Regions from separate parts of the Candidatus Arsenophonus phytopathogenicus genome, predicted to be linked through region 2. Evidence: predicted binding sites of a transcription regulator. Region 2 holds the regulator's gene; the other holds the start of a gene.
The links. Region 2 encodes LexA, which represses DNA repair genes until DNA is damaged. Its sites were predicted from a motif close to TNCTGTATGTACATACAGNA; they were not measured.
Positions count from the first base shown of each region.

Region 1 (6,014 bases), 210 kb from region 2:
CGGGGTATCCATCTTAAAATTTGAACCCTCTGTGTAGGGCCACAATTCCACCGCTCATATTGGTATAAAAAACTTGTTCAAAACCGACTAACTCCATCATTGCTTTTAAAGTGTCCTGATCCGGATGCATGCGAATAGATTCAGCCAGATAGCGATAGCTATCAGCATCTTTGACTATCATTTGACCAACTCGGGGTAAAATATGAAAAGAGTAGACATCATAAGCTTTAGTTAATGCTGAAAAAATCGGTTTTGAAAATTCTAATACTAATAAACGACCACCAGGTTTTAACACCCTAAACGTTGATTTAAGCGCTTTATCTTTATCAGTAACGTTGCGCAGGCCAAAAGAAATACTTATACAATCGAAGTAGTTATCAGGAAAAGGTAGTTCTTCAGCATTAGCCTGAACATAATTAACATTACCAACAATACCTCGATCGCGGAGCTTTTCGCGCGCCATTTTCAGCATAGAATCGTTGATATCAGCCAGAATAACCTCACCTTTTTCGCCAACTATTTTGGCAAATTTAGCGGTCAAGTCTCCAGTGCCACCAGCGAGATCTAAAATATGTTGCCCACGGCGAGCACCACTGGCTTCTATCGTAAAACGTTTCCAGATTCGATGGATCCCTAATGACATCAGATCGTTCATAAGATCATATTTGGCAGCCACCGAATGAAAAACAGCAGCAACCAAATCCGCCTTCTCATCCTTGGCTACTTTGCGAAAGCCAAAATCAGTGCTTTCTTTAATTGGATCTACCATAATTTGCGCTCATTTAATCATTAAAATAATCGAAATTGTAATCATGTTTATTGTAAGATCTTATTTACGATCTAACGATTCTTCTTAATTATGATTTAGCAGTCTGTTTGCTAAATTCAATATCAATCGGGCGTTTAACTTCTATTCCTAATTCTTTTAAACTTTCCGCCTGGCTAATCAAATTACCTTTTCCTTCCGCTAATTTTTTGATCGCCGATTGATAATTCACCTGTGCTTTGTTCAAGCTCTGACCTAACACCTGTATATCATCGACAAATAACCGCATTTTGTCATACATTCTAGCAGCACGCTCGGCAATTACTTGTGCATTTTGACTCTGTCGTTCATAACGCCACAAATTATTAATTGTACGAACTGCCACCAATAAAGTTGAAGGACAAACGAGTAAAATATTATTCGTCAAACCTTCGTCAATAAGTTCAGGCGCTTCGCGTAAAGCAATCAAATAAGCCGGTTCGAGTGGAATAAACATTAATACATAATCCAGCGATCTTAACCCATTTAATTGATGATAATCTTTTCGGCCAAGTTCTTTTATATGATTGCGTACTGAATTAACATGCCCTCGTAATGCCGTTGCCCGCTGTTGCTCATCTTCGCTATTAAAATAGTGCTCATAAGCTGTCAATGACATTTTGGCGTCAATAACAACATCTTTACCTTGTGGTAGACGAATAATCACATCAGGTTGATAACGACTATTGGAGGTATTAATACTGACTTGAGTTTCAAATTCATGCCCCTGCCTTAGCCCAGAAGCTTCCAATATGCGAGAGAGAATTGTCTCACCCCAATTTCCCTGAATTTTATTATCTCCTTTTAACGCTTTAGTCAGATTAATCGTTTCTTTTGCCATTTCTGCATTTAATTGCTGAAGTTGACGAATTTCATGAGCTAGAGTATGGCGCTCACGCGCTTCCTGACTAAAACTGTCATGTACCTGACGGCGAAAACCGTCTAGTTGTTCGCGGAAAGGAGTTAATAGTGCAATTAAACTTTGACGGTTCTGCTCAGAAGCTCGACGTTCATTTTGTTCAAAAATACGATTGGCTAAATTCTCAAATTGAACATTTAACCGCTGCTCACTATTGAGTAACAGCCTCTGTTTCTCTTCAAAAGCCAGCCGTGTCTCTTCAAGCCGAGTCATGACTTCACGTAGTTCAACTTCTTGATTACGATTAATTTCCCTTTGTGACCTTAATTCTTGGTCACGGTGCTCACACTCAATTTTCCAATATTCAAGATGGGTAATTTTTTCCTCATAGCTAGCTTGGATACTGTAAAAATCTCGCAATTCAGATTCTTTTTTATTCATTTTTTGCACGATAATTAGCCAAATTAAACTACCACCAAAGAGTGTGCCGGTAAGAAAGCCAATAATTGCATATAATAACTGAATATCCACCTTGGTTTCCTTAAAATAGTCTTTATTTTATAAAGTAACTTAGTGGTATACTGTATAAATGTCCAGAATAAATTTTGCTTATTTTGGTCAACAAATAGCACCAGGATGAAATTTAACGGCTATTTTACCCCATCCACCGAGCAAGCCAAGATAAACCAAATGCCCCTGGCGCTAAAATAGCAAATGCCCAGACCATAGCAGAAAGTAAATTAGCGAGTTGAAAATAATGTTTAGGCATAGCACAGATGCCCGCTACCAAGGGAATTACCGCCCTTAAGGGACCAAAAAAACGGCCGATAAAAACACTCCATACTCCCCAACGTTCAAAAAAAAGATGACCTTGATCGAGCACTTCAGGACGACGAGAAATTGGCCACATATGGCGTACGCTGTTCTTATAATGAAAACCAAACCAATAAGATAACCACTCGCCCAAAAAAGCACCACAGGCAGCAGCTAACCATATTGGTAAAAAAGTGAGCCCATTATCACCAATTAATGCGCCTAAACCAAGCAAAATCACTGTCGCGGGGAGTAATAATGAAATGAAGGCTAACGATTCACCAAAAGCTAATATAAAAACAATAAAGATAGCTAATATTTGATGGTCACGAGCAAATTCGGTAATAACATTAATAATCTCTGACAATGTCAATTTATTATTCCTATTTCAGTTAAACATTCGTTATTATGCAGCCAATAATGTAAATTATTGTCAGATTAAAATATAATAATGCGGCAAATTTAACTTACAAAATATTAAATCTAAGTTATTTTATTCTATGCTATTATCCGGCTATTAACATTCATTAGTTTACTAAAAAATACCAAATAACAAAAATTATCCGTTAATTTATCAAAATAAAAATTACTGAATACATTCGATAAAAAATAAAACGAGAATCACTTAATACAAATAAAAACAGCGATTAAATAAAAAAAGATATAAAATAAATTTATCTCTATTTTCATAAAAATAACAATTAGTTATACTCGTTTTATCGAAAAATTAGCCAAACCTGCAGCACTTATTAATTTAATAACCGGCGAACAGCATCAACCACGATCCCTAAAACATTCCCTTCTGTTTGGCGTAATAATGTTTTATCTGGTGTTTCTTGTTGTGTACGGTTAACAATCACGCCAGCTATCATACTTGCTGATAATCCCTGGCTTGCACACATAGTAAGTAAGGTGGCCGATTCCATTTCATAATTAATCACTCCCATCTTTTGCCACTCTTCCATCGATCCGCGAAAACGACGAACAACGCGCCCACTATAGGTATCATAACGTTCCTGACCAGGATAAAAAAGTATCCGAAGGCGCAGTAATACCAACATGGGTTGTGCTCCCTGCTGCTTTAGCTGCATCATAAAGCGCATTGGTACAATTAAAATCAGCTACCGCAGGATATTCTAAAGGCGCAAAATGTAAGCTAGCACCATCTAGACGTACTGCGCCAGTAGTAATAAGTACATCACCGACATTGATATTTTTTTGAATTGCCCAGTAGTACCGATACGAAGAAAAGTACGTATGCCTAATTGTGCTAATTCTTCAACGGCAATAGAAGTCGAGGGGCCACCAATACCGGTTGAACAAATAATAATCGATTTACCATTAAGTTCAGCACTCCATTAGGTAAATTCACGTAACGAAGCCAGATATACCGGGTTATCCATTAATTTGGCAATTTTTTCTACCCGATTTGGATCGCCAGGCACAATAGCAAGCGTTGCACCTTGTAAGTCATTTTTAGTTAATCCCAAGTGAAAAACATCAGACATAATTACACCATACTGTATTTTTAATTTATTTAATCCATTAATTTAATAATAAAATGATAACCTTTTAATGATAGGGATCATTTAAAACAATAATGAAAAGCTGCTTTTACACAAAAATATGATCAAATTATTTATGCTAGCTTGATCATATCGTATTTTTAATAAATAAAAATCACTTATTTAATTAAAAGGATCCGGTAAATCTTTTAAGGCTTTTATTGTATTTTTAACTTATCACTCACTATTATTAACGTATGACTAGCAAAGATTTTAATAATTTCTAAACTTGTTGAATTTAAAGATTGGAAGATACCAATCGTTTAACCAATTTTGATGTTGCAAGGGGGTTACCATGGGATTTTTAGATCAACTTACCGATATGGTTGGTGGTGAAAAATTTAATCAATATAAAAATATTTTAAGCTGGATTGAAACACAAGGTGGCATTCGGGGCTTAATTAATAAATTTGAGCAACAAGGATTTGGTGGAATTATTCAATCCTGGATAGGCTCAGGGGAGAACTTACCCGTAAGTATGGAGCAAATTAGCTCAATATTTGGTACAAGTAATATTTCTGCCTTAGCCAGTAAAGTCGGTTTAAATTCAGAAAAAACGTCTTACTTAATAGCAGAGCATTTGCCTAAATTAGTTAATACAACAACCCCAGATGGTAAAATACCGGAAAAATTAGATTTAACGTCGATTGGTCTTAAACTACTAAAAGATAAATTTTTTGGTAGTTAATCATTATTGCCCATCCCTGTTACGATGGGCAAATTTCGTTTAATTAGCGGCGACCATTTCCGTCACTCTGGATCCAATCGTTGGCGTTCAATATATCTTGCTTAAAGTTGATCGATAGAGCCAATGCCGATGTACCCAAAGAGATAACAACAGTAGACTGCTACCTAAAATAAAGCTAAGCCAATCGGGATGCTGTTGCCAGACAACAAAATTGACCAATAGTCCGGCTGGTACCAACATATTATTCATAATCGCCAACGTACCAGCATCTACCTGCGTCGCGCCATAATTCCACATAAAGTAGCCAATACCAGAAGCGCCCACTCCCAACCAAATTAAAACACCCCACTGTATTTTTGTGGTGGGTAATTTACTAACATCACCAAATATCATCCAACCGAATAGTGCTATAGTACAGGCTCCGATATAGAACCAAGAAAAGGCTTGCTGCTGTGGAATTGGATAAATTTCCATCATTCTTTTGTAACCAACTTGGCCAATCGCAAAGGAAATATTCGCCAATTGCACATAAAGTAAACCTAGCCAAAAAGATCCGCTCAAATGATCATAACGAATGATAGCCGCTCCAATCACTGCCAGCATTGCACTCAACAAATATCCCCAGCGTAGATGCTGCCTTTCCAATAAATCATAAAATAACGTTATATAAAGCGGGGTTAACACTGTAAAGAGTAAAAATTCAACGACGCTAAGATAGTTATATGCCTGAAAAACAAATAGATACATGATGCCTAACTGAAAAGCACCGACTAGCATATAAAGTAAAATAATTTTCAACGACAATCCACGCCAACGTAGAAAAGGTAAAAAAACCATTGTCGCCAGAGCAACCCGGACTAACACAGCAAACCAACTATCAACTTGGCCTGCTAAATATTCGCCGATTAAACTAAAAGACGCAGCCCACAGCAGCGTCGTAATAACTAACAATCCCATGGTCTGTCTCTTAGTAGATTAATGCTCTTTATCAATCAACAAAGCTTCCATCAAATCAAGATCTAATAATAGTGTTCGCATGGTTTCATTACTGATCTCTTTCGTTGCACGTAAGTGATATAACTCTGCCCGCTCGGCTCGTAACGCCGTTAAACGAAAACGACGCTCTAAATCTTCTATTAACAAATTATGCTCCATTTCATCCTGAACGGCGGTTCTACGACGCAGATAACCAGTAACACGGGAAGCAACTTCATTAATAACGTCAGGATCTAGCGCTTCTTGAGCATCGGCCGAAAGGCACTCTTCCATTTTATTTAAGCTCAC
Region 1 covers NZ_JBUIOB010000017.1:265,102-271,115, forward strand. The annotation lists gene AC01GB_RS04630 (ubiquinone biosynthesis accessory factor UbiJ) at 1-12, opposite strand, end outside; gene ubiE (bifunctional demethylmenaquinone methyltransferase/2-methoxy-6-polyprenyl-1,4-benzoquinol methylase UbiE) at 14-769, opposite strand; gene rmuC (DNA recombination protein RmuC) at 858-2,195, opposite strand; gene AC01GB_RS04645 (DedA family protein) at 2,320-2,850, opposite strand; partial or broken gene udp (uridine phosphorylase) at 3,227-3,985, opposite strand; gene AC01GB_RS04655 (YidB family protein) at 4,338-4,730, shown strand; gene AC01GB_RS04660 (carboxylate/amino acid/amine transporter) at 4,818-5,687, opposite strand; gene AC01GB_RS04665 (Na+/H+ antiporter) at 5,706-6,014, opposite strand, start outside.
Region 1: rmuC (DNA recombination protein RmuC) is a predicted target of LexA. The motif match lies at 2,244-2,263, and genes of this name have one in related genera.

Region 2 (6,014 bases):
CATCTTCAACTGCTTTTTCTATCGCTTTTGAAGTTAACAGTTTATTGAATAGATCTTGGCGTACAGGGAGTTTGGGGCCAACCGCAGCTAATCGTTGCCGTGAATAGTGAATTCGAGCTACTCGGGCAAGTTTATTGGCGATAATTTTATCAGTACCATATTCGCCAGCCATTTGGCGTAAAGAGACAGTGGGAGAAAAACGAACAAAACTGTCACGTCCTAGCCAGATAACGGCAAAGAATTTTTGGATACCATTCAGTAAACGTAACGGAGGTGCTGGCGAGTGGCCTTCTCGACCAGGCGCTCGACCGAACATTACTGATGCGGGTAGCATCTGAATGTTTAGCTCGGGATTATGGCAATGAAGATCAAGATAAGCAGTAAATGTTTTTACTGAATCTTTACGTGGATCTGGCGAATAATAACGAAATACACGCGGGCCATCATCGATAAAGACATAGGCAGGTAATTTAATTTCGTCTATTTCAATCGGCTCGAGTGGATCAGGTAAGCCAATAGAACAACATTGTTGCCGTAAGGTCAATAAATCTGTTTTAGAATGATAAGGTAATACATATAGAAAAGGATGTGTCGTATCAAGACGCAATTCTTTAATTGGATCTGCTGGTATGAGCTTACTTTTTACCAACAATTTCATTGGTAAATCTAATAGATTATAGTAAATTTTACGCCAAAATGACATAGATGAGCGATAGCCTCTTATTTGAATCCTACCAAAGCATATCAGAAATAGTAATTAATATCTGTTTAAAAGATAATAATTATATTAAATCCCACATTTATTTAAACCTAGAGAGTAAATTTTATGGCAAATCAAACAACCGGCTTAATCCGAATTATTAAAGCAACTGGTTATTCGCTGAAGGGGTTAAGAGCAGCCTGGAAGAGTGAAGCCGCTTTTAGACAAGAAGCAATTATGGTGGTTATTGCCATTATTGTGGCTTTTTTACTTGATGTGCAATGGATTGAACGGTTATTACTTATTAGCTCAATGGTATTGATCGCTATTGTTGAATTATTAAATAGTGCGATTGAAGCAGTGGTTGATCGAATTGGTACAGAATTGCATGAGCTTTCTGCTAAAGCGAAAGATATCGGCTCGGCGGCGGTTTTTATTTCAATTTGTTTAGCAATTTTTATTTGGTCAGTTGTAATTGGTAATCATTATTTCGTGAGCTAGTTATAAAAATAGGGTTTTACACATTTATTGGTTTTAAATCTTAATATACCTGTATATACTTACAGTGACAATGTGTGGATGCGAATAAATAGGGGGCGAAATGAAAGAATTAACGTTGAGGCAGCAGCAGGTCTATGATTTAGTGCGTGAACACATTTCGCAAACGGGTATGCCGCCGACACGCGCTGAAATTGCATCAAGTTTAGGTTTTCGTTCACCAAATGCAGCAGAAGAACACTTAAAGGCTTTGGCGCGTAAAGGGGTGATAGAAATTGTTTCTGGCGCGTCTCGCGGTATCCGGCTACTGCAAGAAGAACATGAGGATGAAGGATTACCACTTATTGGTCGGGTGGCGGCAGGAGAACCCTTACTTGCTCAAGAACATATCGAGAATCATTATCGGATTGATGCTATTATTTTTAGACCTAGTGCTGATTTTTTATTGCGTGTTAATGGCATGTCCATGAAAAATATTGGAATTATCGATGGGGATTTACTTGCTGTACATAAAACCCAGCAGGTACATAATGGACAAATCGTTGTAGCGCGTATTGATGATGAAGTGACGGTTAAACGCTTCAAGCAAGTGGGTAGTAAAGTTGAATTAATTGCTGAAAATCCTGAATTTGAGCCAATTATTGTGGATTTGCGGACACAAACCCTAACTATTGAAGGACTAGCTGTTGGTATTATTCGTAGTAGTAACTCATTTTAGTTAAACTTTTAGCTCTAATTAATTTTTTAAGTAAATTCAGCTTAATTTATTGAATATAATATTATTTCCTAGTTTGTTTGATTTTTTGATTGATGGGTATTAAGTAAACTATTTTTAAATTTTTATTGCTTTTTTAATAAAGGCCGGTTGTATGAGCCGCCGGCTTTTATATCACTATTTCAGCCTAATAATGCTTAGCTTTGACACTGTTTTTTCTCAATTTTGTTGCAGGGTAAACATAACCCATGGTTTTCAACAACGGTATGGGACAACTGGAAACCAGTCTGTTTGGCTAATTTTAAAATAGCAGTTTCTACCGCTTGGCCATTACTTTCGGCAACACTACCGCAATTATCACAAATTAGCATAACTGAGGTATGTTTAGGATCCTCAAAATGATGACAAATAACATAGCTATTTGTTGATTCTATCTTGTGTATAAAACCTTGTTCTAAGAGAAATTCCAGGCCACGATAAATAGTCGGTGGTTTAGCTTGAGGTTCAGAAATTCTAAATAAATCAAGCAAATCATAAGCACTAATAGTACAAGGTTGGGCTGCTATAAGGCGTAATACCTCTTCTCTTTGGGGTGTTAAACGTACATTACGCGCTTGGCATATTTTTTTTGCCTGGGACAGTATTTTTTCCTGATCTTGCTTTGTCATGAATTATCCTAAGGTGAAGATCATTATAATAATGACATTATCGTATTTATACTTTTTGATATCTACCATAGTTCTAAAATAAATAATATCTTTTACTATTTTGTAATAATGCTTTTTTATTTCCTGTTGCGATAAACTGATACTTAATTGGAAAATGGAATAAATATTGAGTAGAAATTAAGATTATTAATTTTGATTATCTAGTGAATTAATATAAGTTATTTAAATTAAGGGTTATAAAATGGATAACAAATTTTACTTGCGCTCACGCTTCCCTCTTTCACTGAGATTCTTATCACAATTCTATTATATTATTTTTTATAACTGAAAATTATCAGTAACATTTTATATATTGCTTGATTTTTAAAGGAGTTAATAATGTGTGATAGCAAAAAAATACACCATGTTTTTATACTTATGGGGGTATCAGGTAGTGGTAAATCAGCAGTTGCGAGTGGGATTGCTCAAAAAATAGGAGCTGCGTTTTTAGATGGTGATTTTTTGCATCCAAGTGCCAATATTAGAAAGATGTGGGATGGACATGCGTTGAATGATTCTGATTGACTGCCTTGGCTTAAGGCATTGAGTGATGCTATTTTTGCTATGCAGAGAACAAATAAGGTTTCTTTGATTGTTTGTTCCGCGTTGAAAAAAATATCGAGATATTTTAAGAGACGGAAACCAACATTTGTCATTTCTTTACCTTGAAGGAGACTTTAAATTAATAGAAGACCGATTAAAAAAACGTAAAAATCATTTTTTCAAACCAAATATGTTGGTCTCGCAGTTTGATACTTTGGAAGTACCTAGTAAGGGGGCGTCTGGTGCCTCTGTATTGAATGCTCAAGAAGCAGTGATTGACGATAATGGTTACGCATTGGCCCCATCTATAACAACATATCGTTACAATAAAATTATTATTGATCCACAGGGAATGGCGGAAGATTTTGAATTAAACGAGAACGAAAAACAAGTTGCGCCGTACGCCGGTGCTGCGGTTAAAGTCATGTTTAAAACCCGTGCAGGTTATGCCTTATTGATTAAAGCACAGTTAGCCGGTCATGCTGCTCTCCCTATTGGTACTGAAGTTTTTGACCAAGAAAATAATGTGATTGGCATGGTTGGTCAAAATAATCAAATGTATGTCAGAACGGAACAAGATTCCGGTATCTTACTATTAAAATGGGGTGAGGCGGTTTCCGAACGTTGTTATCTAGATTACTCGCGTATGGGTCATGCATCAGATAAACAGCCTATTACAAAATTAACAGCTATGTGTGTTCAACGTTAACCCGCACCTGGAGTAAGATGATGAAATATATTTCTTATTGGTTAAGAACAGGTTTATTAACCGCCCCCCTTTTTACTATATCGTTATCAGTGAACGCAAATTGTAAAATAACGGGTGTTTATCAAACTGAGGATAATCGTTCCGCTCAGATGCTTTTTGGTCGGGTCAATCTTACTGATACTTATTTTTAGTCGGTTGGTTCGTTACTCGCTTCTATTGTTGTTCCTCCAACCGCTTATACTTTTGGTGGAGCTAATGCCTCCTCAGTATTATGGATCTGTGACGAGGCCGATCTGCCTCAGCTTTATTTTTTGGTGGCAACAAATGGTGATGATAGAGTCGGTGGATTTCATGAAACCGGTCTTATTGATGGATTGCCTGATGTATATGCATCCTGGCTTGCGTACGTTGGTATAAAACAAACCATGGCAGGTGTTGTTGTACAACGTAATTGGAAAAGGGTTCCACTTACTACTTTTTTATTGGTTGAAGGAACGCAACCAGGGAAAGGTCAAATACATATTCGATTACAAGATATCCCGCCAATGCAAGTGGAGCTTTATCGAGTCAGTACAATTCCACCCAGCAATGCGGTTTCGAATTATTGTAGTGGGTTAGGTACAAGAGGGTTAGGTTATGCGAGTGCAACAGGGACAAATTACCAATGTACCCAACCGAATGCTTATATTCAATTTGTTGGCCGGGGAATTGTACATGACAACGAAGGCGAAGATTCTGTCCATAATTTTCGCTTTTGGGGGTAGATAATGGTTTTGGCTACGGTTTGCGACAGTCTGTTATGTTGAGTAATAATGCCACTTGTGTAGCAAAAAATGCGACACCATTAGTGCTTTTCCTTACTATTTCTAGCCAAGAATTATTGGCTGGTGGTACCAGAGAAGCTGATATTTCTGTCCAAATCGAATGTAGTGATAATGTGAACTCAGGTACGACAAGTGGGCAAACAGCAATTGGAATTCAAGTTTCGCCAGGTGCTTATCGCGCTGCGCAAGGGTTACATTTGATTAATGCTCAAGGTGGTGTAATTGCACTCGTTTCAGATAATTATGGACTTGATGCTACATTAGCAACCGGGGTTGGTATTACTTTGCGTAATAGTGTTACTCAACAACCGATGGTATTTGTTGCTCAACCTGGTATTACTGGTATCGGGCCCAGTGGAGAAAATGTTGGCTGGTATCCTGTGCTTAGAGATGCTAAAAATCTGGGTCCTTCAGTTTCTGGTTATACACATCACTTACACTCATACACCGCGTTACTACAGCAATTACCAGGTCAAGTTATTAAACCAGGAAAAATACATGCTACCGCGTATGTACTGGTAAAAGTACAATGAAGCGACTAACAGTTGTTGTAGCATGCTTATCACTATTCTGGCTGATACCAGGTAAAGCTGGATCATGGCCAATATGACCCGAATTATTTACCATCAGGGTTATAAAGAACGTTCTGTTTTGTTAGCGAATACTAATAAATACCCGGTTATTGTGCAGAGTTGGGTGGATCATGGTGAATCAGATCCACAAGCAGAAACTCCTTTTGTGGTGCTTGCTTCAATTTTTCATCTGCCAGCGCAATAAATCCAGGCTATTAGAATTGCTTATAATGGTGATCATCTGCCGGATGATAGAGAGTCAATTTTTTGGTTAAATTTGTATGAAATACCGCCTAATTTACATCATCAAGCGTTAAATCAGGGTAATGCTAAAGGTTAGCTTGGCAATGAATACACAATTAAAATTATTTTATCGCCCGAAAAAATTGGCTGATTTTCCCGCCAAGCTGGCAGATAAAATAACTTTTACCCTGCAACAAAAAGATCAAGAATGGGTCTTGATCTGCAAAAATTCATCACCTTTTCATATTTCCTTTTCTCAAATCGTTTTTGACAGTCAGTATCAGCGTTTTCCGATTAAACAACAGATGGATATGATGACGCCTCCATTTTCAGAGCATATATATCGATTTGAACAACCATTTTTTCAGCCCAATGGACAGATAATCTTTTCATATCTGAATGATGCCGGTTTTTCTGTGCGAGAAGTAACCACTCTGCAAACACCTTAGTTTGCTCGCCTAGATTAATAGTTAAAAACTATAAATCCGAATTTTTTTTGCCTA
Region 2 covers NZ_JBUIOB010000017.1:472,007-478,020, reverse strand. The annotation lists partial or broken gene plsB (glycerol-3-phosphate 1-O-acyltransferase PlsB) at 1-703, opposite strand, end outside; gene AC01GB_RS05835 (diacylglycerol kinase) at 827-1,201, shown strand; gene lexA (transcriptional repressor LexA) at 1,302-1,916, shown strand; gene zur (zinc uptake transcriptional repressor Zur) at 2,111-2,581, opposite strand; partial or broken gene AC01GB_RS05820 (gluconokinase, GntK/IdnK-type) at 2,960-3,419, shown strand; gene AC01GB_RS05815 (FimD/PapC C-terminal domain-containing protein) at 3,435-3,872, shown strand; gene AC01GB_RS05810 (hypothetical protein) at 3,890-4,063, shown strand; partial or broken gene AC01GB_RS05805 (fimbrial protein) at 4,088-5,229, shown strand; partial or broken gene AC01GB_RS05800 (fimbria/pilus periplasmic chaperone) at 5,294-5,608, shown strand; gene AC01GB_RS05795 (fimbrial biogenesis chaperone) at 5,616-5,960, shown strand.